DNA from 4 places in the Pandoraea thiooxydans genome. Region 1 is predicted to be linked to each of the others. Evidence: predicted binding sites of a transcription regulator. Region 1 holds the regulator's gene; each other region holds the start of a gene.
The links. The regulator sigma-54, encoded in region 1, starts transcription at its own class of promoters, with help from an activator protein. The targets are predictions, from matches to a motif close to TGGCANGNAANCTGCTTT.
Positions count from the first base shown of each region.

Region 2: a site for sigma-54 is predicted at 3,190-3,207, ahead of PATSB16_RS20565 (ammonium transporter). Genes of this name have one in related genera too.
Region 3: a site for sigma-54 is predicted at 2,615-2,632, ahead of glnA (type I glutamate--ammonia ligase). Genes of this name have one in related genera too.
Region 4: a site for sigma-54 is predicted at 3,118-3,135, ahead of urtA (urea ABC transporter substrate-binding protein). Genes of this name have one in related genera too.

Region 1 covers NZ_CP014839.1:3,553,891-3,559,944, reverse strand. The annotation lists gene PATSB16_RS16265 (PsiF family protein) at 1-279, opposite strand; gene hprK (HPr(Ser) kinase/phosphatase) at 368-1,336, opposite strand; gene PATSB16_RS16255 (PTS sugar transporter subunit IIA) at 1,380-1,835, opposite strand; gene hpf (ribosome hibernation-promoting factor, HPF/YfiA family) at 2,054-2,398, opposite strand; gene PATSB16_RS16245 (RNA polymerase factor sigma-54) at 2,521-4,008, opposite strand; gene lptB (LPS export ABC transporter ATP-binding protein) at 4,118-4,885, opposite strand; gene lptA (lipopolysaccharide transport periplasmic protein LptA) at 4,878-5,519, opposite strand; gene lptC (LPS export ABC transporter periplasmic protein LptC) at 5,539-6,054, opposite strand, start outside.
Region 2 covers NZ_CP014839.1:4,426,367-4,432,420, forward strand. The annotation lists gene PATSB16_RS20555 (alpha/beta hydrolase) at 1-747, opposite strand, end outside; gene PATSB16_RS20560 (LysR family transcriptional regulator) at 891-1,904, shown strand; gene PATSB16_RS20565 (ammonium transporter) at 1,947-3,149, opposite strand; gene PATSB16_RS21220 (hypothetical protein) at 3,530-3,652, shown strand; gene PATSB16_RS20570 (Nramp family divalent metal transporter) at 3,726-5,387, opposite strand; gene PATSB16_RS20575 (hypothetical protein) at 5,884-6,054, opposite strand, start outside.
Region 3 covers NZ_CP014839.1:2,390,802-2,396,855, forward strand. The annotation lists gene glnL (nitrogen regulation protein NR(II)) at 1-994, opposite strand, end outside; gene glnA (type I glutamate--ammonia ligase) at 1,105-2,520, opposite strand; gene PATSB16_RS10975 (rhodanese-like domain-containing protein) at 2,870-3,334, shown strand; gene PATSB16_RS10980 (LysE family translocator) at 3,384-4,004, shown strand; gene PATSB16_RS10985 (DUF4148 domain-containing protein) at 4,194-4,493, shown strand; gene PATSB16_RS10990 (hypothetical protein) at 4,787-5,029, shown strand; gene PATSB16_RS10995 (hypothetical protein) at 5,126-5,308, shown strand; tRNA gene PATSB16_RS11000 (tRNA-Lys) at 5,429-5,504, shown strand.
Region 4 covers NZ_CP014839.1:3,893,577-3,899,630, reverse strand. The annotation lists gene urtC (urea ABC transporter permease subunit UrtC) at 1-76, opposite strand, end outside; gene urtB (urea ABC transporter permease subunit UrtB) at 158-1,762, opposite strand; gene urtA (urea ABC transporter substrate-binding protein) at 1,818-3,077, opposite strand; gene PATSB16_RS17980 (aminotransferase-like domain-containing protein) at 3,312-4,742, opposite strand; gene aptA (omega-aminotransferase AptA) at 4,962-6,054, shown strand, end outside.

The sequences.
Region 1 (6,054 bases):
TCAGTGCTTGCCGCTCAGACATTCTTTCATGAAGGCCTTGCGCTCGTCACCCTTTTTGCCGGTGGCTTCCTTGTTGCAGGCTTTCATTTTCTCCTGCTGCGACATCGGCTTTTTGGCCGACAGGCATTCCTTCATGAATGCTTTGCGCTCATCGCCCTTTTTGCTGCCGGCCTGACGGTTGCATTCGGTCATCTTGCTTTGCTGCGAATTTTGCGCAAACGTCGGTGCGGAATAATAGAGGGGGGCAAGCAACAGCAGCATAGCCAAGACTTTCTTCATGGTTATCTCCTGACGTCGGTGAGGGGGGCGGCAAGCCGCGCAAGCATTACAGCATGAAAGGGCAGGGCGCGCAAATTCACCCGATGCGTCAAAGCAGCCTGCCTTGGGCTCCGCCGTCGGGCTCCTGCATTGCCAGTCGCTGGCGTTCCATGAAGTCCTGCAGGGTGTCGATGCCGCGCAGCTGCAAAATGGTGTTGCGCACCGCAGCCTCGACCAGCACCGCGAGGTTGCGGCCCGCAGCCACTTGCAGCGTGACCTTGCCGATCGGCAATCCCAGGACGTCGACGGTCTGCATTTCCAGTGGCAAACGCTGGAATTCACCATCCGGCCTGCGCACCAGCTGGACGATCAGCTTCAACTTCATTTTGCGCCGTACGGCGGTTTCACCAAAGATCGTCTTGATGTCGAGCAGGCCCAGGCCGCGCACTTCCAGCAGATTCTGTAAAAGCGGCGGGCAGCGTCCCTCGACGAAATCCGGGCCCAATCTGACAAAATCCACGGCGTCGTCCGCCACCAGTCCATGGCCGCGGCTGATCAGTTCCAGTCCCAGTTCGCTCTTGCCAAGGCCGGAGTCGCCAGTCAGCAACACGCCCATGCCGAGAATGTCGAGAAAAACACCATGCATCGTGCAGCATGGGGCGAAGACCCGGGAGATATACAAACGCAGGCTATCGATGACCGATGCGGTCGACAGCGGCGTGGTGAACAGCGGCGTGGACGAGCGGGTGCAGCGCAGCACAAGGTCGGGCGGCGCGGCCAGGCCGTCGGCGACCACCAGAAACGGCGGCTCGAGCGCGATCAGCTCGGTCATGTTGTGCTTGCGGTTTTCTTCGGAGAGGCGCTGGTAATACTTGAGTTCGGCCTCTCCGAGCACCTGGATGCGATTCGGGTGGATCAAATTCAGGTGACCGACCAGATCCGCGCTCGACGTGGCGTTGGAGACTGTCTCCGGAGCAAAGCCCCGTTCCCAGCCCTCGTGGCCGGCCAGCCAGCTCAGTTTGAGCGTGGCCGCATTGTCGTCGAAAATACTTTGGGCGTTAATGCCGTTCAGTTCCACCGTATTCCCTCTTGAGACGTGCTTGCCGTTGACGGGGGCGGCATCAAGGTTGCCAAGTGCTCAGGGCCTGATGAATGACTTCCGGCTCGGTAGCGCTGGCGAGTATCTCCCGCATCGAACGATCGGACAGTAACTGGGCAATTTCCGACAGAATTTCCAGGTGCTGCTGGTTCGCTTGCTCCGGCACAAGCAGGAAAAACAGCAAGGATACGGGTAACCCATCCGGCGCTTCGAACGGGATCGGATCGGCCAGGCGAATAAACGCAGCCAGCGGATGCTTCAGCCCTTTGATGCGCCCGTGCGGGATGGCGACGCCCTCGCCCAGGCCGGTCGAGCCGAGCCGTTCGCGGGCAAACAGATTGTCGGTCACAGCGCCGCGCGCTTGCCCGTGATTGTTCTCGAACAACAGTCCGGCTTGTTCGAAGACGCGTTTCTTGCTGGTGACATTCAGTCCCAGGACAATATTGGTAATAGGTAAAAGTTTGACTAGACGGTTCATCTTGTGATGCGGCGCTCAAATGGCGTGGAACCGAAACCCCGGGAATCGACCACGCATTATAGACCAGCGAGGCGTTGTCGCTCTCGGATCAATCTTATTGTGGCATGCATCCCGATTTGACGTATCCGGCGGATGTCTCGGCACATAAAGCAAAGGGCCGCTGCTGCGGCCCTGGTCACATGCCGGCGTTCTGGCCGGCGACTGCTCATTGATTGAATCTATTGAGGTAGATCTGGCGATTGATGTTTGATTGCTTCATGCTGATGCTCCTGAAGACGATCCTTGTGCCGAATCACCTGGCGGTCCAGCTTGTCGATCAGCATATCGACGGCAGCGTACAGATTGCCGTCGCAACTTTCTACGTATATATCCTTGCCCTTTAAATGCAGGGTGATTTCCGCCTTTTGCCGTTTCTCTTTTTCCTTATGGTTGTCGAGCGACAGTAGCACACTGACATCGATCACCTGGTCAAAGTGCCGGACCACGCGGTCCAGCTTGTTGACCACATACTCGCGCAACGCTGGCGTGATGTCGAGATGGTGTCCACTGATCTTGAGATTCATAGCTGCTCTCCTTGCTGGGGCGCCGCGGTGTTGGGTGTGGCGATTCAGTTGGCGGTTGCTTGCATCGTCACGGAATGAGCGCCGCGGCAGGGCGACCCCGATGCGGGTTAGCGCATCGGACCTTACAAAGATTTGCGCAAATTGACTGCCGGGATCCGTAACGCTTCGCGGTATTTGGCAACGGTGCGCCGTGCCACCACGAAACCCTGCTCACCCAGCAGTTCAGCTATGCGGCTGTCGGAAAGGGGGTTTTTGGACTCTTCTGCTCCTATCAGTTGCTTGATGAGGGCGCGAATGGCGGTCGAGGAGGCCGCCCCGCCGGTGTCGGTTGCCACATGGCTGCCGAAAAAATATTTCAGCTCGAACGTGCCGAACGGCGTGAGCATGTACTTGCTGGTCGTTACGCGTGAAATGGTCGATTCATGTAAGCCTAGCGTATCAGCAATTTCCCGCAAAACCAAGGGCCGCATGCCGATTTCACCGTGCGTGAAAAAATTCTTTTGCCGCTCGACGATGGCTTGCGCGACGCGCAGGATGGTATCGAAGCGTTGCTGAATATTCTTGATCAGCCAGCGCGCCTCCTGCAGTTGCTGCTGGAGATTGCCGGCGCCCGGGTCGTTGCGATTGCTGCGCAGAATCCGCGCATACATTTCGTTGATGCGCAGCTTCGGCATGATCTCCGGATTCAACTCCGCGTGCCAGGTCTTGCCTGACTTGCGCACCAGGACGTCCGGAATGACGTAGTCCGTGGTGGGGCCGCCATAAGCCGAGCCGGGGAATGGATCGAGCGCGCGGATCGCTGCATGAGCCGCGCGCAATTCGGCGTCGCTCGCGCCGAGCAGGCGTTTGAGTCGAGTGAAGTCGCGGGCCGCCAATAACTCGAGATGGTCCTGCACGATCCGCAGCGCCAGCGCCCGGACTGCATTGGCCGGCTGGCGCTGCAACTGCAGTTTCAGGCATTCCGCGGCGTTGCGCGCGCCCACGCCCGCCGGATCGAAGCTTTGCAGCAGGGCCAGTGCGGCATTCAGTTCCTCGGTTTCGAGCTCGAGCTCCGACAACAGCTCATGCTGGATTTCATCCAGCGTAATTCCCAGATAGCCGTCTTCATCGAGGGATTCGATCAGGAAGCCCACCAGGGCACGGTCCCGTTGGCTGGCCTGGGTCAGATTCAGTTGCGCGAGCAGATGTTCGCGCAGGCTGGTCTGGTCGACATGCAGTTGCGGCTGTGACGCGTCGTCGTCGTCCTGGGCGTTGCCATTGCGACTGAAATCGTTGAGCGTCCAGTCGCCGGCGGTGTCCCGCAGGGGTTCGCCATAATCGCTGCCGTCCTGGTCGCCGCCGCCCTCGGGCGATGCCGCTTCGCGGCTGCCGCCAAGCGGTGGCTCGGCGGCGGATGCGCCGCGCTCGCTGCGCAAGGAACCGTCGGTGTTGACGCGAACCGAGCCCGAGAGCCAGTCGTCGGCCTGCTCCAGCATCGGGTTTTGTGTCAGCGCGTGTTCCACTTCCTGCTGCAGCTCGAGCGTCGACAGTTGCAGCAAACGGATCGATTGCTGCAACTGAGGGGTCAGGGCCAGATGCTGGGAGGTGCGTAGTTGAAGCGTCGGTTTCATATCGTATCCTGGTTCAATTGTAGAGGCTTTGCCAGGACAAGGGAACCGATGCGCGCACCAGCGCGGCGGCGTGTTCGGGGAGGCGTGGCGGGGGACGTGCCCGCACCCATTACATGCGGAAGTTCTCGCCCAGATAAACGCGCCGCACGCTCTCGTCGGCGACGATCTGGTCAGGCGTGCCGGCGGCCAGCACGCTGCCTTCGCTGATGATGTAGGCGTGGTCGCAGATGCCGAGCGTCTCGCGTACGTTGTGGTCGGTGATCAACACCCCGATGTTGCGATCCTTGAGAAACCGCACGATACGCTGAATCTCCAGCACGGCGATCGGGTCGACACCGGCGAACGGCTCATCCAACAGGATGAAGCGCGGCCGAGTGGCCAGCGCCCGCGCGATTTCGACGCGGCGGCGCTCGCCGCCGGACAGCGACATCGCCGGATTGGCGCGCAAGTGCGCGATCTGCAATTCGTCGAGCAACGATTCGATGCGCTCGTCGATGTCTTTCTTGGGCAGCGTCTTGCCGTCGTCGCCGTTTTGCAGTTCAAGCACTGCGCGGATGTTTTCCTCGACACTCAGTTTGCGAAACACCGAGGCTTCCTGGGGCAAATACGATAAACCGAGTCTGGCGCGCCGGTGAATCGGCATGTCGCTCAACAGGGTGTCGTCCAGGCTGATCTGCCCCGCGTCGGCCGGCACCAGTCCGACGATCATGTAAAAAGAGGTCGTCTTGCCGGCGCCGTTGGGACCAAGCAAGCCGACCACCTCGCCGCTTTTTACATCCAGCGAAACGTCTTTGACGACAGTGCGCGTGCCGTAACGCTTTTTCAGGTTGCGTACGGTCAGGACGCTCTTGACGGGCTGTTGGGATGGGCTATTCACGCGGATTGCCGAGACTGTTGGAGGGTTTCAGGGCGGTGCCGGCCCCGCTCGGCGCCGCGGCACCCGGGGTGCTGGCGGTTTTTGGCGCCAGGGTAGCCCGCACGCGGCCGCCCGGGTTGTTTTCGCTGACCTGGTCTTTGCCGCCGACGGCCGTATAGACTTCGTTATACGTGTCGTAAGTGATCACGCTGCCATGCACCTCGTCCATCACCTTGGCGCCGGCGAGCCGCTTGAGCACCGCATGCTTGGTCAGCGTGGCGATCTGGGTCTTGCCGTTGTAATCGATTTGCTCGCCCCAGCCTTCGATATATTCATCGAGACCGTCGCGCTTTTGTTTCATGAACGCGAGCTTGCCCGGCGCGGCATAGGCGGTGGCGTACTGATAGCCCTCCGGATCCTGATGCACCTCGACGCGGTCGGCCTTGAGCACGATGGTGCCCTTGGTGATCGTCACGTTGCCGGTGAATACGTTGACCTGCTTGAGATCGTCGTAGCGCATCTGGTCCGACTCGATGTTCATCGGCTTATCGCGATCGGCGCGTTCGGCACGCGCTGGCATCGAGAACAGCAACGCGCACGCGAGGATGGTCAGCGCCGCGCAGCCCAGGCGCCAGAAGATGGATCGGTCGGTCATGAGTCTTGTTGTGATGGCTTTAATGTTTTGCCCCGGTTGGTTTGGCGGTGCCCCGTGAGCCGTTCAATTCGGCGGGCATGATGGTCCCGCGCACGTTGCCGAGCAATTGTAATACCCGGGTAACGTTATTGAAATTCATGCCGCTGGCGGTCATCACCGACTGCCCGCGCGTCAACTGCACCGGCATCTCGGTGCGCACGACATCGTCGTTGACCAGCACCTGGAAGTGCTGCGAGGTCGCTCTCATGCCAGGATCGGTCGCATCGGGCGCGCGCGTGATAACGGCCTGATCGTACAGGTCGACCACCGAGTCGTCACTGTTGATCGTGCCGCGCAGGGCCGTCGCGGTCACCTCCGGCTGCCCGGGCGTAAAGGCGCGAATCGCCGGGCGTGTCACGCTGGTGGTCGAGTCGTCCTCGTAGTGCACCATGGTGGCCGCATTGATCCGGTACTGGGTTTGCCCAGTGGCCGAGAGCATCGAAATCGAGATATTGTCGGCGTAGTAGTCCGGCGTGTGATGCTTGGGACGTTCCGC
Region 2 (6,054 bases), 870 kb from region 1:
GTGGGTCAGATCGGCGTGACGGGTGACCTGGGTCGGCACGCCTGCGGCGATCAGCGCGGCCGCGTATTTTTCCGCTTCGACGTGCAGCACATCGCATTGCGCCGTGGCGATCAGGGCCGGCGGCAGGCCGTGCAGGCGCAGCGATTCGAGCGGTGCGGCATACGGATGCACGCGCTGGTCGGCGCGGGGCAGATACTGCCGATAGCACAGCGCGCATGCCTGCGCGGTGATGTCCGAGTGCAACCGGGCGGCGTCGCCCAGGCGGGTCATGCTCGGGTCGAGCATCGGGCCGAGCAATACCTGCGCGGCGAATTCGACGCTGTGGCGGTCGCGTGCAATCAGCGTCAGGCAGGTCGCCAGGTTGCCGCCGGCGTCGTCCCCGGCCACGGCCAGGCGTGTCGGATCGCCGCCAAAATCGTGCGCATGCGCGGCAATCCATACGGCGGCGGCATGGCTGTCTTCCGGCGCCGCGGGAAAGGGGGCGGCCGGGGCCAGAGAATAGCCGGCCGATACCACCAGCGCGGGACAGTGCGCGGCAATGAAGCGGGCCGGCGTGTCGGCGTCGTCTAGCGAGCCCGAAGTGAAGCCGCCGCCATGAAAATACAGCACCACCGGCAGCGCCGCGGCGTCATCTGGCCGATACAGCCGCACCCGTATGGCGCCGGCATAGCCGTCGATCGTGCGTTCTTCGATGAGCAGCGCGGCAAGCCGGGATACCGCTGCGAGGGGGGGACGGTGCGTCTTCATGAAGCCGATCGGGGTTGCCCGATGCCGAGTTCGAGTGAAACGGATTGTGATCGTTACGCGTTGCCGGATAAACGCCTATAATCCGGCAACAATAGTCGGCAAAAACGAACAATCTCGCGCCGTCATTTCCTTGGGAGAGAGTCATGGACCGCTTTCAGGCGATGCAAGTATTTACCCGCGTGGTGGACGCCAACAGTTTTACCAAGGCGGCCGACACGCTCGAGCTGCCGCGCACCACGGTGACCACGATCGTCCAGAATCTGGAGAAAATGCTCGGCGTGCGGCTGCTCAATCGCACCACCCGGCGCTTGAGCCTGACGCCGGACGGCGCCGCCTATTACGAGCGCTGCCTGCGCATCCTGGCCGACGTCGAGGAGGCCGAGGCAGCGTTTCTCGATACCGCGCGGCGCCCGCGCGGCCGGTTGCGCATCGACGTGCCGGGTTCGATCGGGCGGCTGATCCTGATTCCGACGCTATGCGAGTTTCACCTGCGCTACCCCGAGATCGAGCTGGCGATCGGACTGGGCGACAAGCCGGTCGACCTGGTGCAGGAAGCGGTCGATTGCGTGATCCGGGTCGGCGAATTGCGCGACTCGACGCTGGTGGCGCGCCGCATCGGTACGTTCGAGGGTGTGACCTGCGCGGCGCCCGGCTATCTGGAGCGTCATGGCGAACCGCGCAGCCTGGAGGATCTCGACCAGCACGTCGCGGTGCAGTATTTCTCCAGCCGCACCGGCCGCATCATCGATTGGGATTTCATCGTCGACGGCAAGCCGCTGGCGGTGAAGATGAACGGCACGGTATCGGTCAACGACGCCGACGCCTATGTCGCTTGCGGCCTGCAGGGGTTCGGGCTGATTCAGCCGGCGCGCTACATGGTGCGCAATTATCTGGAGTCCGGCGAATTGCGCGAGGTGCTGCCCGATTGCCGTCCGGCGCCGATGCCGATTTCGATTGTGTATCCGCACAACCGCCATCTGTCGCCCAAGGTGCGGGCGTTCGTGGACTGGGTGGCCGAGCTGTTCGAGCGCTGTCCGCTGCTCAGCGGCCGACAGGGCGAGCACGCCGGCGTCTGCGAATTTGCCGGGTCCGAGCCGCGCCCCACGCCGGCCGGGCTGGCGCCCGAACGTGCCGCCGAGTGCGAGTGCGTGTTGTGAGGCGAGCCCCCGCGACGGCGGGGGCATGGCGTCGCTGGCCTCTTACCAGCTGGTTTCGCGTTCCGGCGTCGCCGTGATGTTGTGGATCGAGATGTCGGCGCCGTTGAATTCCTGCTCTTCGCTCAGGCGCAGGCCCATCGTGGCCTTGAGCACGCCATAGACCACCAGGCCGCCGGCAAACGCGATTGCCACGCCCAGCGCGGTGCCGAGCAACTGAGACATCAGACTGACCCCGCCGATGCCGCCCAGCCAGGTTTGGCCGAACAGGCCGGCGGCAATACCGCCCCACACGCCGCACAGGCCGTGCAGGGGCCACACGCCGAGCACGTCGTCGATCTTCCAGCGGTTTTGGGTCAGGGTGAACAGCCACAGGAACAGCGCGCCTGCGATCGCGCCGACGATCAGTGCACCAAACGGGTGCATCAAGTCGGAGCCGGCGCACACCGCGACCAGGCCGGCCAGCGGCCCGTTGTGAATGAAGCCCGGGTCGTCCTTGCCGAGCAGCATGGCGGCGAGCGTGCCGCCGACCATCGCCATCAGCGAATTGACGGCCACCAGGCCCGAGATACCGCCGACCCGTTGCGCACTCATCACGTTAAAGCCGAACCAGCCGACGATCAGAATCCACGCGCCCAGCGCCAGGAACGGAATCGACGACGGCGGATGCGCGGCCACGTGACCGTCGCGGTGATACCGGCCGCGCCGCGCGCCGAGCATCAGCACGGCCGCCAGACCGATCCAGCCGCCCACGGCATGAACCACGACCGAGCCGGCGAAGTCATGGAACGGCGCGCCGAACATCTTCGTGAACCAGGCCTGCACGCCAAAATGGCCGTTCCAGGCGATACCCTCGAAAAACGGATAGACGATGCCGACCAGGAAGAAGGTCGCGACCGACTGCGGGTGAAATTTGGCGCGCTCGGCGATGCCGCCCGAGACGATGGCCGGAATCGCCGCGGCGAAGGTCAGCAGGAAAAAGAAGCGCACCAGTTCATAGCCGTGGTGTGCCGAGAGGGCACTCGCGCCGCTCCAGAAATTCACGCCATAAGCCAGCGGATAGCCGATGAACGCATAGGCCACCGCCGATACGGCAAAGTCGGTAAGGATCTTGACCAACGCGTTGACCTGGTTTTTCTTGCGGACCGTGCCGAGCTCCAGAAAGGCAAAACCGGCGTGCATGGCGAGCACCATGGTGGCGCCCAATAAAAGGAAAAGAACGTCGTATGCGGGGCTGTTCGAGGGCATGAATGCTCACTTTTGGTGCAAATTGAAGTGAATGATATTGCAAGCAAAAAGAATGCCTGTATTTTTATGTAATTGATTTAATTGAGTTCTCTGTTTTGCGCGTCGCTGACACGCCGCTATTTGGTGAATCCAGCGCGCTATTTTGGCGCATTTGCCGCCTGAACCCCAGTGCGGGTTGCCGTGCCGGGCGGCATGCACGGGTTCGGTGCGTTGCCTTGGGGCGGACGCATGCGTTAGATCTGCTTACATGCCTTACAAAACGGCGCTATCTCCCAAGCCGGTTGCTTGGTTATAACGGGGTTAACGGCCGATACGGCGCGAGCGGATTGTCCGCCGCGCGTGTCGCGCGTCGCCTGACTGAATTTTTTTCGGGAGTCGTTATGAGATATCTGATTGCCGCGGTTTTGCTGCTGACGCTGGGCGGCTGCGTCGTGGTTCCCGCCGGCTCTTATTACTATCCGTATGGCGGCGGTTACCATCATTACCATGATGATGACGATTGACCGTGTTGCCGGCTCGCTCCAGCGGCCGATCCGCGCCAGGCGCGGATCGGCCGGAAAACGCCGGGGGGCGGCGCTATCTGAGCAATGTGAGCTCGATTACCTTGACGATCACCAGCCCGACGGCGATCACGAGGTATCCGCGCAGCACGCCCATCCACAGGCGGTTGGCCAGCGACAGCCGGGGCGCCGGCAGTTGGTCGAGCGGCGGCATGCGCCAGGTGGCGCGCAGCGATTCGATGTCCTGTGCCGGCATACTTGCTTCGTCATCCGAGGCATCTGCGCCGGAGCGCAGCTTGCGCAGCGCCATTGTGCCCGCGTAGCCGGCCAGCGCCAGCACGGTGCCCCCGACCAGGATGCCGATGATCGCCTGGCCCGAAATGTCCGGAAACAGCACCGAGGCGGTCAGGATGATCGACAGCATCACCAGTACCCAGACGACCGCGCCGGTGAACAGGTTGAGTCCCCGGGAGTTGACCCACGGCCCGAGCACGGCCTTGTCGTTGCAAAGCAGCAGCAGGAACACCGTGGCGCTGGGCAGCAATACGCCGGCCAGAGTCTGCACCGCTTCGGTCAACAGCCCCAGCGGCGAGCCTGGAATCAGCACGATCACCGCAGCCAGCGCGACGACGGCGAAATAGATCACATAAAAACCCTTGGCGTCACCGACGCCGCGATGCAGCGAATGGCGGATCGAGAAGACATCGCCGATCGCATAAGCCGTCGACAGCGACACGGCCGCCGCGCCGATGATGCAGGCATCGATCAGCGCGATCGCGAACAGGATCGCGGGTGTGCGCCCGACGTATTTGTCGAGCCCGCTGAGGATGCCGCCGGCGTCGGTGAATTGCCCGAATTCCGGCCGGCCGTGGAACAGCTCGGCGGCGAACGCCATCATCGCGATGCTGCCGATCATCACCAGGCCGATACCGATCCAGAGGTCGGCTTTCTCGTATTTGATGAAGCGCGGCGTGATGCGCTTATCGACGATGTAGCTTTGCTGGAAGAACAGTTGCCAGGGCGCGACGGTGGTGCCGACGATGCCGATCACCAGCAGCATGACGTCGCTGAGCTTGGAGCCGACCGGCCAGCTCGGCACCACGAAGTCTCGTGCGATTTGTCCGACCGGCGGGTGTACGGCAACCAGCACCGGGATCAGCAGCAGGCTGGCAAACACCAGCACCATCGCAAAGCGCTCGAAACGCCTGAAACTCCCCGTACTGACGGCTGCCATCGTTAATACCGCGGCGATACTCACGCCCCATAACTTCGGGACGCCAAGAAAGTCAAAGGCAAAAGTGATGCCGATGAACTCAGTGACAATCGTCAATGCGTTGAGGATAAACAGGTCGATGACGCTGAAGGCGCCCCAGAACTTGCCGAAGCGTTCGAAAATCAGGCGGGCGTGACCGACGCCGGTAACCGCGCCCAGGCGCAGCACCATCTCCTGGTTGACGTACAGCACGGGAATCAGCAGCGCCAGGGTCCATAGCAGCGTCGTGCCGTAGTTCTGACCCGCTTGCGTGTAGGTGGCGAAGGCGCCCGCATCGTTGTCGCCCACCATGACGATCAGGCCGGGGCCGAGGATCGCCAGCAGGGTGCGAAATCGCGCCTGCCAGTCGCGGCGCGGCGCGGTGTCGTGATGCGCGATGGTGCCGAAAGCTCCTTTGATGTCGCCCAGATGAGCTTCGTCGAGTACCGCGCTGCGTGGCGGTAGAACGTTGGCGGGTGGTGTCATGGTGTTTCTCCGTGGTCAGGCAAAAGTAGGTTCCAGTCCGATAGACGTGGAAATACAAACGCTGGCCGCCGCATGCGCGCGGGGACCGGCGGGCCCACGCGTGCATGCGCGATCCGAACGCACGATGCGCGGCAGTGCAGGGTATACGGCGATACCCTGGCGCTGCTGCGCGTCAAAACAGGTGCACGGGAGATACTGCGAAACTGCAGCGCGCACCGTCTGCCCAGTGGCAAGACGGTGGCTAGGGGAAGCTAGCGGGGAGTCTTGCCAGTCAGGCAGTCAAACCGATCGAAGATCGACAACTACTACTGTCCAAGGTATTTGTCCCTATCGTGAAAACGAGCGAATTTTATGCGGCGCCCATCTTTTTAGTCAATCACATTGATGCAATTCCGGCAACCTTTTTATCGGCTGTTGCGCTGCCGCATCACACTGGCCGTTGAGCCGTATGGCCCGGCCGTCGGTGTGGCGCGGCAGCCTGCCGCGCCAGCGGTGCTCAATGCCTGTCATGCCCGCGGCCGTGCCAGCCACGGTCATGACGCCAGTGATCATGATCGCGCCAATCCCGATCGTGCCAGTCGCGGTCATGCCAATCGCGGTCATGCCAATCGCGGTCGCCACCATACCAGCCGGAGGTCACTACCACGGGCGGCGGTGCGTACACGGG
Region 3 (6,054 bases), 1.2 Mb from region 1:
GCGGAAAGAAGATGCGATCCCGGATTTCCTCGGGAATACCGGGCCCGTTATCGATTACATGCAATTCCAATGCCAGCTTGTGCAACCGCTTGGCCAGCGTGACCTTGCGCGCGACGCGGGTGCGCAGCACGATGCGCCCTTGCCCGCGCTCGATCTGCTCGCGCATCGCCTCGGCGGCATTACGCACGATATTTAGCAGTGCTTGAATCAATTGCTCCTTGTCGCCGCGCAACTCGGGCAGGCTGACGTCGTAGTCGCGCTCGATCTCCAGGCCCTGCGGGAATTCGGCCAGCACCAGCGAGCGCACCCGCTCGCACACCTCGTGCAGATTGATTTCGGTGACGATATAGGGGTGCCGGTGCGGCTCGAGCAACCGATCCACCAGGGTTTGCAGGCGATCGGACTCCTTGATGATGACTTGCGTGTACTCGCGCAACTCGCGCTGTACGAGTTCGAACTCCAGCAGTTGGGCCGCACCGCGAATGCCGCCCAGCGGATTCTTGATTTCGTGCGCCAGATTGCGAATCAGCTGCTTGTTGATCCATGCCTGATCGAGAATGCGCTCTTCGCGCTCGTTCTTGAGCTTCTGTTCGTTTTCGATCAGCTCGACGATCACGAAATCCGGGGCATTTTCCGGGATGCCGACGATCGCATGGGTATGCAATGGCTCCTGCGCAGTGCGTTCGAGCACCAAATCGAGGCGTGTTGCCTGATATTGATTCGCCAGCAGCTCTTTCACGGTGGCGTCGATCACTTCGCCGTTGAGAAAAAGATCGTGCCAGGTCATATGCGCCAGCGAGCGCCGCGAGAGCGCCAGCAGGGCTTCGGCTGGCGGGTTCGCGTAGACCACCCGCAGCGTCAGCTTGTCGAGCACCAGCAGGACCGTGGCCAGCGCGTCGAGACCGGGCAGAATGCCGCTGGCCGCCAGCGCTGCGTGCCCGAGGTCTTCAGGCGGTTCGGCAGTCGGAGGGTTCGTGGTACGAACTGATTTCATGTTTGGCGCCGTCGAAAAACCAAGCTTCACACTGGTCGCGAAATAAAGAAGGGGGAGGCAAACCGCCCTCCCCCTGTGCTTTCATTGGCTAGCTCGGAGCTGGCAACAATTTACAGCGAGTAGTACATGTCGAACTCGATCGGATGCGTGGTCATGCGGAACCGGGTCACTTCTTCCATCTTCAACTCGGTGTACGCATCGAGCATCGCGTCGGTGAACACGCCACCGCGCGTCAGGAACTCGCGGTCTTCCTGCAGGTACTCCAACGCCTGTTCGAGGCTGGCGCACACGGTCGGGATCTTGGCATCCTCTTCCGGCGGCAGGTCGTACAGATTCTTGTCGGCGGCTTCGCCCGGGTGAATCTTGTTCTGCACGCCGTCCAGGCCGGCCATCAGCATGGCCGAGAATGCCAGGTACGGGTTGGCCATCGGGTCCGGGAAGCGCGCTTCGATGCGGCGGCCCTTCGGGTTGGCAACGTACGGAATGCGGATCGAGGCCGAGCGGTTGCGAGCCGAGTAGGCCAGCTTGACCGGTGCTTCGAAGCCCGGCACCAGACGCTTGTACGAGTTGGTGGTCGGGTTGGTCAGCGCGTTCAGCGCGCGAGCATGCTTGATGATGCCGCCGATGTAGTACAGCGCGAAGTCAGACAGGCCGCCGTAGCCATTGCCGGCGAACAGGTTTTGGCCGTCTTTCCATACCGATTGGTGGATGTGCATGCCCGAGCCGTTGTCGCCGACGATCGGCTTCGGCATGAAGGTGGCGGTCTTGCCGTAGCTGTGCGCCACGTTTTGCACCACGTACTTCAGAATCTGCGTCCAGTCGGCGCGCTGCACCAGCGTGGAGAACTTGGTGCCGATTTCATTTTGGCCCTGGCCCGCGACTTCGTGGTGGTGCACTTCGACCGGCACGCCCAGTTGTTCGAGCAACAGGCACATTTCCGAGCGCATGTCCTGGAAGGTGTCGACCGGAGCGACCGGGAAGTAGCCGCCCTTGACGCCCGGGCGATGGCCGGAGTTGCCGCTGTCGAATTCCTTGGAGGAAGACCACGGTGCTTCTTCCGAGTGCACGGTGACCGAGCAGCCGGACATATCGACGTGCCAGTTCACGGCGTCGAAAATGAAGAATTCGGGTTCCGGGCCGAAGAAGGCGGTGTCGCCCAGGCCGGTGCTCTTGAGGTAGGCTTCGGCGCGCTTGGCGATCGAGCGCGGATCGCGGTCATAACCCTTGCCGTCGGAAGGCTCGACCACGTCGCAGGTCAGCACCAGCGTGTTTTCTTCGTAGAACGGGTCGATATAGGCGGTGTTCGGATCCGGCACCAGCAGCATGTCGGAGGCTTCGATGCCCTTCCAGCCGGCGATCGAGGAGCCGTCGAAAGCGTGCCCGCCGTCGAACTTGCCCTCGTCGAATGCCGACAGCGGCACGGATACGTGCTGCTCTTTACCTTTGGTGTCGGTGAAACGGAAGTCGACGAATTTGACGTCTTCCTCTTTCACCAACTTCATTACGTCTGCCACAGACTTGCTCATGCATATCTCCCGAAAGATTCAACTTGTCACCCCGCTGGCGCATCCCAGCGAAGTGCCACATTCTAACGAACTCCGTTTGCGGATTCATCGTTATTAAGCAGAAAACATGCCACATCGCTTTTTCTGCCGCAGAGCCCGCGCGCGCGCAGGATGCCACGGAGGATCGGACTCTGTCATTATGGATGAAAATCCCCATTTTGATGCATGCCCACCGCAAAAAATCACCAATATGGTGCGCATCGCAAAAATGCTCGCTTTTGGTGCAATCGGGCCGGGCTACGCCCGTCTCTGGCGAATTGCGGTCACACCCCATAGAATGAACGACCATTACCCGAGCGAACGCAATCCCATGACGACATCTACCGAAATCTACTCGCAAGCCGATCAACGGCGCCAAAGCGGCAACCTGCCATATGCCGGCGCGGTCACGCCCGAGGAGGCCGCGACACTGCTGCAACTCGACCCCGAGGCTCGACTCGTCGACGTGCGCACTCGCGCCGAACTCGACTGGGTGGGCCGGCCGCAAATTGCCGACGACAGATACATTCATATCGAATGGATCCGCTACCCTGGCAGCGTGCCCAATGCACAGTTCCTGGAGCAGTTGCGTGCCCAGGTCGCACCCAACGCACCGCTGCTGTTCCTGTGCCGCAGCGCGGCGCGCTCGAAGGTCGCAGCCAAGCTCGCCACCGAGAACGGCTTCAGCAAGGCCTATGACATTCTCGAGGGTTTCGAGGGCGATAAAAACAGCGCCGGCCACCGCAAAACGGTATCCGGCTGGTGCCATCGAGGCTTGCCCTGGATTGGGGCATAAGACCGGCGCGCCCGCTGCGGCATCGCACCCGCCCGATAAGGAGTTTTTGATGAGTCTTGCGAGCTTGATGACTTTCGCGCTGGCGCTGCTGGTCGCCGCCGGCGCGCCCGGCCCCGGCATCGCCGCCATCGTGGCACGCGTGCTGGGACGAGGCACGCAGGGCGCGATCGCTTTCACCGCCGGCATGGCCATCGGCGACGTCGTCTGGCTGACCTGCGCTGTGCTTGGGGTGGCCGCACTGGCGCAGTCGTTCAGCGAAGTCTTCCTGGCGGTCAAATACGCGGGCGCGCTCTACCTGCTTTATCTCGCCTGGAAAATGTGGACCTCGCCAGTCACCACGCAGGAGGTGACGCAGCAGGCGCAGCCGCCTCGCGAGCGCCCGTCCAGACTGTTTCTCGGCGGACTGTCGGTGACCCTGGGCAATCCGAAGGTCGTGATCTTTTATCTGGCGCTGCTCCCCAATCTGCTTGACCTGCGTCACATCACGCCGCTCGGATACGCCGAAGTCGTCGGTATCACGCTGGCGATTCTCGCCGTGGTGTTCGGCGCCTACATTCTTCTCGCGGCCCGCGCCCGCAAGCTCCTGGCCTCGCGGCGCGCGATGAAACTCCTCAACCGCTCGACTGGCGTGGTGATGGCGGGCGCCGCGGTGATGGTCGCGACCCGCTGACAACCTCCTCCGCCTGCCCGCGCCGCCGAGACCTGCCATCGGCGGCGTTTTTTTGGCTGCATTATTGCGATTCGAACAATAATTTATTTAATCAATCGCTATTTTTCATCAATAGCCTAGGGAATACACTGATTCCTGTCAGCGGTGCCAAGATCGCATCGCTCCTAACCAGTTAGACAGGAGTCAAAAATGAAACGTCTTACCCTTGCATCCGCCCTTGTATCACTCACGCTGGCTGCCGCTGCCGTGCCGGCCTTCGCCAGCGACGCTTATCCCGATGGCTCGCAACTGGCCTGGGTGCTCCAAACCAGCAGCGTGACCCGCGCGCAGGTTCGCGCCGAGCTGGTGCAGGCCGAACAGCAAGGCCTGCTGCTGCAAACCGACACGGTCTACCCGAAGCTTGCCGATCCGGTCAGCACGAAGACTCGCGCCCAGGTCGAGCAGGAACTCGTCGGCTACACGCCGGCGCCGTTCTATCGCGGTCAATAATCGCCTCGAACGCCGGACGGACGGGGTGCCTAAGCATCCCGCCCATGCCAACAACGCCGGCGTGACGACGGGCGCAGCCAGCCCGCGCCCGTCGTCAGCCGAACCCGATATGTCAGGGCCTGCGGCAACAGCTCCCCTTGCACAGCCCTCTCCTGTCTCCGTGCGCTTCCCCGAGCGCATGGGACCTTGCCCACCGCACGCGCGGTGGGTTTTTTTGCTCCACCCTGCCCAGCCGTGGCGCCCTGAGGCCGTGCTAGCATACGCGGTTATTCCTTACCGGATCGGAGTCTCGCGTGAGCCAAATTGAATTCGACATCGAATGGACCGAGCGCGCCTCGAAGAAAATCGAGCGCCTGCTGCCCAAGGGCACGCCGATCGGACTGCCGCCGATCGAATGCCTGCCGATGGAGGGCGACGTCCTGTTCCTCGGCGGCAAAGAAAAGAAACAGCCTTTCGTCGTGGTCGAACGTCAGTACCACCATGAAAGCGACGACGACTGGACCATCGTCCTGATCCTCGATCTGCCCGAGGCCTGACGCGCCGCCACCGTGCCGCATCTCGGGGTTAACCTGCGATGCGCGCCCAATTTCGCCTGGCCTATACTGAAAACGTCATATAAGCAGGAGACGGCCATGCTCACCTTGACCAATGCTCACCTTATTTTGATGTTTGCTCTCGCGGCGCTCGGCGGCGTACTCGCCGGCACCCGGCCCTGCCCGCTCTCGCTCATCAAGATCGGCCTGCGCGCCATCGGCATCGTCGCCGGCGCGATCCTCGCGGTGCTCGCTCTCGAGATGCTGCCCGTATTGCTTTGAATCCTGGCCGGCATCGGCCGGCAAATACCGTCGCGATGCCGCGCCATCGGAACGGCGCATCAAAAATCACCGGCACTATTGACCGCCTCAAAAAACCCCGGTAAGATTGCGGGCTCAGTTGGGGCGTTAGCTCAGTTGGTAGAGCAGCGGACTCTTAATCCGTAGGTCGAGTGTTCGAGCCACTCACGCCCCACCAAAGAATTCAAGGGCTTAGCAGCGATGCTAAGCCCTTTTTCTTTGCTCTCGCGGGCTCGATTTTAGACATTGTCTAATATTCGAATTTGGCACTCCGTGGACTATCGTCGAGCGTCAAAACTTCCCCTTCCGCGCTGACGGCCGCCATGTCACGCATGCGCCCGCCTGCCAAGCGATTCACGTGCTCCCGCGCCTGGGTATCCGAACGCTGCCTTCGGGGCCTTACTGACGCGAATCGACCTGCTATAAATCAATGCCTTACGCAACTCGCAAGCCTCAAAACCAAGGCTGCACAGGTTCAATCAAGTCCATTCCATCGCACGCCAGCTGCAATTTAGCCGCAGGCCGGGCGTCATCTACCTGACTGTCGAATTGGCGGCAATTTGCCGTACCCGAGGCCGTGGCGCCAGGTACCCGGCGAGACGGCTACTGACCTTCAAAAATCCCACTCGCCGCCGTTTCGCAATAGTACCCGCCTGCTACGTCTTCATCCTCGGCCCGACAATATCCTTTCAACACTCCTAACGTATCGCTGAATTAAACTTTCAATT
Region 4 (6,054 bases), 340 kb from region 1:
TGATCAGCACTGTGAGCACCAGCGCGGCCAGCGGTGCGGCCGTGTATTTGGGCAGCAGCCGTGGCCGCTCGGGCATGCCGCCGACGGTGGACGCGGCAGACCCGCGCTGCGGCGACAGGCCGGCGGGCGACACGTCAAAAGAAACGGGGGAATTCATTCAAGCCTCCGCACTGCGCCCTTTGAGAGCGAAAAGTCCTTGGGGACGCTTTTGGATGAACAGCACGATCAGCACCAGCACGGCGATTTTTGCCAGCACCGCGCCCCAGGCCGGCTCGAGCAGCTTGTTGAGCAGCCCCAGTCCGAAAGCGCCGAACACCGTGCCGGCCAACTGGCCGACGCCGCCCAGCACCACCACGAGGAATGAGTCGATGATGTAGCCCTGACCGAGATCCGGCCCGACGTTGCCGATCTGCGACAGCGCGCAGCCACCCAGCCCGGCGATGCCCGCACCGAGGGCGAACGCGTAGGCGTCCACGCGCCGGGTGCGCACGCCGACGCAGGCGGCCATGTTGCGGTTCTGTGTGACGGCCCGGATGAACAGGCCCAGCCGGGTCAGGTTCAGCAGCGCCCAGGTCAGTGCCACCACGACCACCGAGAAGCCGATGATGACCAGTCGGTTGTAAGGCAGGATCAGGTTGGGCAGCACGCTCACCCCGCCGCTCATCCACGACGGGTTGGCGACATCGACGTTCTGTGCGCCGAACAGCGTACGCACGATTTGCATGAGCAGCAGACTGATGCCGAAGGTGGTCAGCAGCGTCTCGAGCGGCCGGCCATAGAGAAAGCGCAGCACGGTGCGCTCGAGCATCAGCCCGACGATCGCGGCGGCCAGGAACGAGGCGGGGACGGCGGCCACCAGATACCAATTGAAGGCGTGCGGCAGGTAGTGCTGGAACAGGGTTTGCACGACGTACGTGGCGTAGGCGCCGATCATCAGGAATTCGCCGTGCGCCATGTTGATGATGCCGAGCAGGCCGTACGTGATGGCCAGCCCCAGCGCCGCCAGCAGCAGCACGCTGCCCAGGCTCAGGCCCGCGAACAGCATGCCAAGCAGCTCGCTCTTGCGTTGGTCGTTCTCGAGTTGCGCCAGGCCGGCCTGGGCCGCGACGCGCACGCCCGTGTCGGGTTCGTCGAACGTGCCGTCGGGCTTGCGCGCCACCAGCGGCAGCAGCAGCCCGCGCATTTGCGGATCCGCGCGTGCCACGATAATCGCGATCGCCTCGCGCCGCTTGAGCGGGTCGGCATCGTGCAGCGCGGTCACGGCCCATAGCTGATCGAGCTTGCGCTTCAGGTCAGGGTCGGTCTCCCGGTCGCGCGCCTGTTCGACCTGCACGCGGAAGTCGGTGCTGCCCGAGTGCAACAGGGTACGGATTGCCTTGGCGCGCACCGCCGGGTCCAGCGATTGCAGGTTCAGCGCGGCGGTGGCGTCGTCGACGCGCGCGCGCAGCACATTGTTGAGCACCACCGGTTGCGCATTGTCGTCCTTGACCGGCTGGCCGCTGAGCACATCGCGCAGGGTGTCGCCGTCCTGGACCAGGATCCGGTTGTCGTCGCCGACCAGTACGTCGCCGGCGGCCAGCGCCTTCAGCAGCGTTTGGCTGGCCTCGGTGCCGTCGTCCACCAGGTGATGGATCGCCTGAGACTTGGCGTCGAAATCCATGCCGCCCAGCGGTGCGATGTCGGTCTCGGTCAGTGCCATTGCGGAGGTCTGACCCAGTAACAGGACGATCAGTAGTGCGAATATTTTGATCAGGCGTGACATGGAAGAATCCTGGGCGCCGCCGGCAGTCGGCGGCGCCGAAAGTTGCCGAAAACGATCAGCTCACCGTGTCGGGCTTGCCCTGATTGCCCGGGATGTAGGGGCTCCACGGCTGTGCGCGGATGGTCGTCTTGGTTTCCCACACCACGTTGAACTGCCCGTCGGCGCGAATCTCGCCGATCATCACGGGTTTGTGCAGGTGGTGGTTGCCGTCCATCATGAGCTTGAAGCCGTCGGGCGCGTTGAAGGTCTGGCCGATCATTGCCGTTCTCACCTTGTCGACGCTGGTGGTGCCGGCTTTCTCTACCGCCTGCTTCCACATATGCATGCCGACGTAGGTCGCCTCCATCGGGTCGTTGGTCACGCGCTTGCTGCCGCCCGGCAGATTCTTGCGCTTGACGTACTCGAACCACTCTTTCTTGAATGCGGTGTTCTCCTTGTTCCTGAGCGACATGAAGTAATTCCATGCGGCCAGGTTGCCCACCAGCGGCTTGGTGTCCATGCCGCGCAGCTCTTCCTCGCCGACCGAGAACGCCATGACCGGCACGTCGGTCGCCTTTAGGCCCTGATTGCCGAGTTCCTTGTAGAAAGGCACGTTGGAGTCGCCATTGATGGTCGAGATCACGGCGGTCTTGCCGCCCTGGGCGAACTGCTTGATATTGGCGACGATCGTCTGGTAATCGCTGTAGCCGAACGGTGTATAGACCTCCTGAATATCCTTGTCCTGCACGCCCTTCGAATGCAGGAAGCCGCGCAGAATCTGATTGGTGGTACGCGGATAGACGTAGTCCGTGCCGAGCAGGAAGAAACGCTTGGCGCCGCCGCCTTCGGCGCTCATCAGATACTCCACCGCTGGGATTGCCTGCTGGTTCGGCGCCGCGCCCGTATAGAAGACGTTGCGCGACATTTCCTCGCCTTCATACTGCACGGGGTAGAACAGCAGGCCATTGAGTTCTTCGAAAACCGGCAACACCGATTTGCGCGACACCGAGGTCCAGCAGCCGAACACCACGGCCACCTTGTCCTGGGTCAGCAACTGCCGCGCCTTTTCGGCGAACAGCGGCCAGTTCGATGCCGGATCCACCACCACCGGCTCGATCGGGTGCCCCATCACGCCGCCGGCGCGGTTGATCTCGTCGACCGTCATCAGCGCCACGTCCTTGAGCGACGTTTCGGAAATCGCCATCGTGCCGGACAGGGAATGCAGAATGCCGATCTTGATCGGCTTCTTGCCCTGCGCCCAAACTTTTGAGGACAAACCCGGAATGGCAAGCGCCCCCGACATGGCCGCCATGTTTAACAGCGTGCGTCGTTTCATTTGATTTCCCTTCGTAAGTGATTGGACTACGCAGACTCAGGAGGCAATAGTCGTGCCAATCCCTCGATGCCACGACGATTGCCATGCCACGCTTCGCGGCGGTGCGCATTTGCATCGCATCAGTGCAGGCGGGGCGTGGCACGCGGCCGCGTGCGCCATGGCAGTGCGCGGGCCGTGCGCAGGGAGTGCGGGACTGGGAGTGCGGGGCAGGGCGCGCGCCGGACGGCGCGTCCCTCACGAGGCGTGTGCCGCGCTCAGTGTGGTCTCGAGAAAGCGGTACAGGCGCGCGTCGTCCGAATAGGCGGCATTGAAGCGGAACCAGTGACACGGTTCGGACTGCGTGACGAAGAACTCGCCGGGTGCGAGCATGATTCCCTGCGTGAGCGCGTGCTCGGCGATCTCGCGCGAGGAGGGCGTGCCCTCAGGCAGGGCGGCGCACACGAACATGCCGCCGTCGGGTTTGGCCAGCAGGCTCAGGCCGCAGGCCGTCAATTGAGTGCAGAGGCGGCTGCGCGCCCGCGCCAGGCGATCGGTGAGCCGCTCGATGTGCTTGCGGTGGCCGCCCTCGGTCAGCACCAGATGAACCAGGCGCTCGTTGATTTCCGAGGTGGTCAGGCCGCCGATCATTTTGGTGCGCGCGAGCTCGGCGGCCAGCGCTGGCGCGCAAGCGACATAGCCGACCCGGATCGAGGGCGAGATGGTCTTCGAGAAGCTCCCCAGGTAGATGACCCGGTGCAAGCCGTCCATGGCGGCCAGGGCTGGCGCATTGGGCGGCGCCAGCTCGCGGTAGATATCGTCGTCGACCACCCACAGGCCGTGCTGTTCGGCAAACTGCAGGATGCGGTGCGCGCATGCCGGCGACAGCGACGTGCCGAGCGGGTTTTGCAGCACGCTGTTGAGGAATAGCGCGCGCGGCCGATGGGTTTGGATCGCGCTCTCCAGCTGCGCCAGATCGAGCCCGGCGGCGTCGCGCGGCACGCCCACCACATGCAGGCCGGCGCTGCGCAGGATCGCCAGCAGATTGCAGTAGGCGGGCTCCTCCACCAGCACGGCGTCGCCCGGGTGCAGCAAGGTGCGGGCGATCAGGTCAAGACCTTGCGTGGCGCCGTGCGTCAGGACGATCTGGTCGGCATGCGCATCGAGCGCGATATCTGCCAGGCGTCGTGCGATGCTCTGACGCAGCGGGGCATACCCCTGCGGGTGGCCGTAATGCACGAAGCGCGTGCCCGCGCCCTTGGCCAGCTGCCGCAGCGCGCCTTGCAGGCCGTCTTCGTCCAGCCAATCGTCCGGCAGCCAGCCGCAGCCGCTCTTGACCGGAATGCTGTCGTCGGCAAACACCTCCGAGAGCAACCAGGCGTTGCCGACCTCGCGCGCGACCGCGCGCGGCCGCGGCCGCGGCATATCGTGCGCGGGATCGTCGCTGGCCACGAAGAAGCCGGCGCCACGCCGTGCGATCAGGACACCTTGTGCGACCAGCCGGTCGTAGGCTTCGACCACCGTGAAGGTGCTGATACCGTGCGCCTGCGCCAACTGGCGGATCGACGGCATGCGCATGCCGCCGTGCAGCACGGCGCTGTGTCGCGCGCGCTCGATCTCGCGCACGATCTGTTCGACCAGCGATGCGGGCTGGCCGCGGTCGAGCGCCAGGCGTAACGGTTGACTCATGGTGGGGGACTCCGGCAGCGCAGGCCGGCCGGGCATCGGCTGTTGCCTGCACACTCATGGCATGGTGCCGATACAGAATACGCAGTTTCCGCTCAACTGTACATGTCTGTATTGGTCGCCGATGCTTAATATGGTGTTCGATGCGCCCGGCGAGGGTCCGCGGCGCGCTTTGAAAATCGAAGGAGATGAGCCGTGGAATTGCATGATGCGCCGCTCGATATGTCGGCATTCTGGATGCCCTTTACCGCCAATCGGGAATTCAAGCGGGCGCCGCGCCTGCTGGTCAAGGCCGAGGGCATGTACTACACGTCGCACGACGGCCGCCAGGTGCTCGATGGCACGGCGGGCCTGTGGTGCGTCAACGCGGGGCATTGCCGTCGCGAGATCGTCGAGGCCGTGCGGGCGCAGGTTGGCGAGATGGACTTCGCGCCGACTTTCCAGATGGGTCATCCGAAGGCGTTCGAGGCGGCCGCCAAGCTTGCCGAACTGACGCCGGGCGACCTGAAGCGGATTTTCTTCACCAACTCCGGCTCGGAATCGGTCGACACCGCGCTGAAGATCGCGTTGGCGTATCACCGCGCGCGCGGCGAAGGCCAGCGCACGCGCTTCATCGGCCGCGAGCGAGGCTACCACGGGGTGGGCTTCGGCGGCATTTCGGTCGGCGGGATCGCGCCCAATCGCAAGACCTATTCAGGCGCGCTGCTGCCTGCCGTCGATCACTTGCCGCACACCCTGAACCTGGCCGAGGCCGCTTTCACGCGCGGTCAACCGGCATGGGGCGCGCATCTGGCCGACGAACTCGAGCGGCTGGTGATGCTGCACGACGCCTCGACCATCGCCGCGGTCATCGTCGAGCCGCTGGCCGGCTCGACCGGCGTGCTGGTGCCGCCGCAGGGTTATCTGCAACGGCTGCGGCAGATCTGCGACAAGCACGGCATCCTGCTGATTTTCGACGAGGTGATCACCGGCCTGGGGCGGCTGGGCGCGCCATTCGCCTCCCAGTATTTCGGCGTGACGCCCGACCTGATGACGCTGGCCAAGGGCATCAACAACGCGACGGTGCCGATGGGGGCGGTGGCCGCCCGGCAATCGATCCACGACACCATCGTCAATGCCGGCCAGGCCGGGGCGATCGAATTCTTCCACGGCTATACCTATTCGGGCCACCCGCTGGCGGCAGCGGCGGCCTGCGCGGCGCTCGACCTGTATCGCAGCGAGGATCTGTTCAACCGGGCCGCGCAAATGGCGCCCCATTTCGAGGATGCCATCCACGCGCTCAAGGGGCTGCCCGGCGTGCTCGACATTCGCAACC